Regions from separate parts of the Paenibacillus sp. CB74 genome, predicted to be linked through region 1. Evidence: riboswitches for the same ligand, from Rfam matches in the RefSeq annotation. Region 1 holds a riboswitch; the other holds the start of a gene.
What was found. Region 1 has a riboswitch for cyclic di-AMP ahead of ACX9NY_RS23145 (C40 family peptidase). Riboswitches for the same ligand answer to the same signal wherever they lie in the genome.

Region 2: it holds a riboswitch for cyclic di-AMP, as region 1 does, so the genes downstream of both, ACX9NY_RS13230 (C40 family peptidase) here and ACX9NY_RS23145 (C40 family peptidase) in region 1, are expected to answer to the same signal.

What each region holds. Positions count from the first base shown of each region.
Region 1 covers NZ_CM146009.1:5,222,266-5,224,470, forward strand. The annotation lists gene ACX9NY_RS23135 (M1 family metallopeptidase) at 1-149, shown strand, start outside; gene ACX9NY_RS23140 (hypothetical protein) at 160-1,011, shown strand; cyclic di-AMP (ydaO/yuaA leader) riboswitch at 1,257-1,394, shown strand; gene ACX9NY_RS23145 (C40 family peptidase) at 1,398-1,868, shown strand.
Region 2 covers NZ_CM146009.1:3,010,927-3,013,131, forward strand. The annotation lists gene pelA (pectate lyase) at 1-723, opposite strand, end outside; cyclic di-AMP (ydaO/yuaA leader) riboswitch at 1,151-1,282, shown strand; gene ACX9NY_RS13230 (C40 family peptidase) at 1,288-1,752, shown strand; gene ACX9NY_RS13235 (carboxymuconolactone decarboxylase family protein) at 1,851-2,180, opposite strand.

The DNA.
Region 1 (2,205 bases):
CCATGACCGATCCCCTGTACACGATCGTGCTGGAGAACCGCCATATGAACAATTTCCTAAAATCCGGACTGGATGAGCAGACGAAGTCCCGCTGGAGCATGAGTGTAACCAAACTAATAGAAGCCATATTCGGAGGTCTGTCATGGTGAGGTGGATACGGTGAAAGCGAAAATACGTGAAGGCTGGTTTCTCGTCCGTCAGCATATGTTCATTGCGGCACTCTTATTTCTTTATCAACTCATTTGGGGATATTTCTTCTATCGAATGGTACAATCGGCAGTCATCCCACTCCTCCTGCGCTATCCAGATTCTGATGCCGGGGAACTGAGTACACTTTTGTTCAAAATGGAAAGCCAACTTAACCTATCTACCCATCCGGAGGTTCATCGTTATCTATGGATTCTGGGGGGCATGCTGCTGGTTCGCATGTTGATCAGCCCCCTTATTCAGGCAGGACTGCTCTACTCACTTCAGCACTTTAATTCTACAGAAGAGCGCATCCCATTCGTCCGTGGAATCAAAAAACTGTGGAAACCGATGCTGCTGCTGCACACCATACGTACATTATTGATACTTCTGCCCGCCTACTGGCTCATACCGAAGCTCTACTCGATCCTCATGGACGGATTTCATTCCCTTCAATTACTTTTGCCTGGTATACCTTATGTTGCTGCCTGGATTGTATATGGATGGGTCATCCACCATGTCATGCTCTACATGCAGTTCGGTGTGTCGGCACCAGAAGGAGAAGGCGGGGCTCACGGCACCCTCAAAGCACTCTGGATTGCACTGCGTCATCTCATCGCCGTTATCGGCATTGCTCTCCTGCTGGGCGGAGTCCACTTACTCGTCTTTGGGGCATTCACTTCAGCCTCATGGTTATTAACGGGACTTACCGGACTTATACTACAGCAGACGTATCCACTTGCCAGATGTCTATTGAGTCTGTGGAAAATATGCAGCCATTTCCGATTGTGGCAGTCCAAAGTATCCAAAGGTGAGAGCATTTAGTTTAAAAATTGTTACCATCACATGTTAAACTCATGGCCTGCTATGTACTTATAAATAGGCAAACCTCAACCTTTCCCCGTCAAAGGTCGAGGTTTTTTTTGCTAATTTTGTTGCTAAACGTTGCCAAAGACGTACTCCTCTGTTACAATAATCGCAGTGAGTTTTTAGTAACAACTTTGTAATCTTTACATTCATATTTGTAACTACTTAAAATTAAATCGTCATTTCTTGATTTCGCAGGTGCATAACTAGCATAGCCAAATTCCTGGCACCTGGGAAGCGGGGGAACCAGTTATGGGTGAATTGATCTTGCTACAGAGGGATCATAGGGGACCTTCAACCGAATCCTTAAGCTAACCTCGCAGGCGTTGGAAGGGGAATATCTCTTGTTCAAGAAGAAATTAACCGCAGCTGTACTTAGCATCACATTCGCATTATCGCTTGGTGCAGGTAGCGCATTCGCAGATTCAAAAATGGATAAAGTAATTGATTCAGCAATGGGAACTACATACAAAAGTGGGGGAACAACGCTTAACGGCTTTGACTGCTCCGGATTTACACGGTATGTATTCGACAAATTGGGTATTGATTTGGCACGCCAATCCAGTTCCCAATTCGACATGGGCGATTCCGTATCCCGCATGGAAATGAGAGCTGGCGATCTGGTATTCTTTAATACTACAGGTAAAGGCGTATCCCATGTAGGAATCTTTGTAGGGGATGGAAAGTTCGCACACTCTTCTTCTTCCAAAGGTGTTACGATCAGTGCATTGAGTGAAAGCTATTGGGCCAATCGTTATGTTGGCGCTAAACGGATTATGAGCACGGACGCGTATGAATCACTGGCCCTTGACTAGGGACAAGCTGAGCAACATGATACTGTAACCATGAACCATACTGTAACGAAGCAAGAAGCATAACAGAACCGCCCGGTACATTCTCCGCAGGAATGTATCCGGCGGTTTTTTTGTGCTTCCATCCTGATTCATATTGCAAGTTACGCTCGGGGCTATCCTGCAACATCAACAGGCTCATTTTGTGCTCGTTCGTCCGTGCCCTTATGATGTTTTTACCCATCCTGTTATAATATAAACGGAATTACCGGAACTTTTGTTTCATATTTTTTTCTGGTAAGAGAGACTTGCTAAATGAATATCTCTTTTGTAGAGTGGACAGAGAGTTCTGTTTCAAGGA
Region 2 (2,205 bases), 2.2 Mb from region 1:
GTCCTCTGCTCCTTTAATGGATGCGGTAATTTTAGCGGTAGCAGGCCTTGTTTTCAGAAATTTAACAATCGTTACACTCTCTCCAGCTGTCAGCGATGGTACTTCGTAGATTCTTGCGCTCGCTGGTTTAAGGGAACTGGAATCATGTTGTTGTCCCCATGCTGTAAGCTTCCCGCCTGAGACGACCTGAGTATTCAGAATCGCCTCCACACCTTTGGCAACTGAATTTTTACTGCGATTAGCAAGTGTACTGTCGATAAATGAGAAATCACCTTTGCGTGTTGCTACTTCATCGAGCATGATCATTACATTAATCATTGCATCATCATTGTAGGTAATATGCTTGTGATATCCAGAGCTTTGGTAGACTTGTGGCCATCCGCCGTTTGAATACTGCATATTGATCAAAAAGTTGATTCCTTTGATTGCAGCTGTGGAGTAGCGTGGATCATTCGTCTTTTTAAATTCCTTCGCCAATCTTCTAATTTCTGAATATGTAGCCTTGTTGTCAATCGTGGACTTCGCCCACTCTCCACTTGTTTGTTTATAATCTTTTCTCCAACCTCCATCCGGCAGTTGGTTCTTCAAAATATCTGAAATACTCGCTGTAGTACCCGATGCATCAGCAGCAGATACCGTCCCTACAGGTAGAACTGCAATTCCAACTGTTGAGAACACCATGGCGCATGCCAGGACAAAAGTAACTATTTTCTTTGCTTTCAAATGTAACACTCTCCCATGTTCATTGTAATAACATCCACAATTCTACCTTACCTATAACGCCCGTCCTTAAACCTCCTTAATTTAAATATATAACATAATAAAATCTATTTTTATCCAATATGTGGATTGGATAATCAGATGATATGCAAAAAATCAATTTTTGTCAATATATGCAACTTAATGAATATAATCTCTTAAATTCTACATAACGGATAGTTCTTTTAACTCATGACAAACTTATTTATTTATCCAATTTCGTCTCAAACGAATCAATAATTACGTTTTTGTCATCAATGATACCCAAACTTGACGCCTTCTTTCATATAAAATCGTTAATTCCGCTAACATTGAGGTATTACGAAGGGGTTTAAAAGGGTTTGACAATTACGCATTTATGCAATATAGTTTCAAATAGTTACAAAAACTTAATTATTCATTGCCGAGTTTCAGGTTTGAAAACGGGGGAACCATTTTGGGTGAATTATTCTTATACATAGGAAATATAGGGAACCTTCTACCGAACCCTTAGCTAACTCCGTAGGCATCGAAGGGAGAACATTGATTTTGAAAAAACTGATTATCTCCATTTTTGGAGCGGCTGTACTATTTACATCCGGGGCAACAAGCACAGAGGCAAGCAGTATTAACTCCGTAGTGAACAACATGACAGGTATTCCTTACAAGTGGGGTGGCACGACTCTGGCCGGGTTCGACTGTTCCGGGTTTATGAGATATATTTTCAATAAATACAGCATTGAATTGCCACGTACTTCGCAACAGCAAGCCAAAGCAGGTACTCCAGTAGCCAAGAGCAATGTTCGGACAGGTGATCTGGTGTTCTTTAACACAACAGGCAAAGGCATTTCACATACAGGTGTTTATATCGGCGGCGGACAATTTGCACATGCATCCAGCAGCAAAGGGGTAAGCATCACCAAAATGAGCAATCCTTATTTCAATGATCGTTACGTAACAGCACGTCGGGTAACTGGACAGTTTATGTACGATAAAATGTTAGGGAAAATGTAGGGATAATATCAAAGAGGAGGCTCCGGATCAACCGGAACCTCCTCTTTTGTTTGATTTCCTCTTTAGGAGGACAGTCCTTGGACTACCTCCATCTACACTTAATGCAGCGCCTTCTGCACTCGCATCGCGCCCTGGGACAGGGCATGTCCGCCTCCTACAGCTCCAGCCACAGCAACGGTCTCCATAATCTCCTGATCTGTAGCGCCCTTGGCACGTGCTTCTTCTACATGATAGAAGGTACATACCTCATTGTTGGCGAACAAGCCAATACCAAGCGCGATGAGCTGTTTGGTCTTCGCATCAATCGCCCCAGGTTGGAAGCATTCTCCGGTAAACTCATGATACGACTTCACCACACCTGGCAGCACATCACTTAATGCTCCAATCTGATCCTTGTAGGCATGAACTTTATCATTCATCAATGTCATGTCTTGCAGCACACCCTCTCGGCTA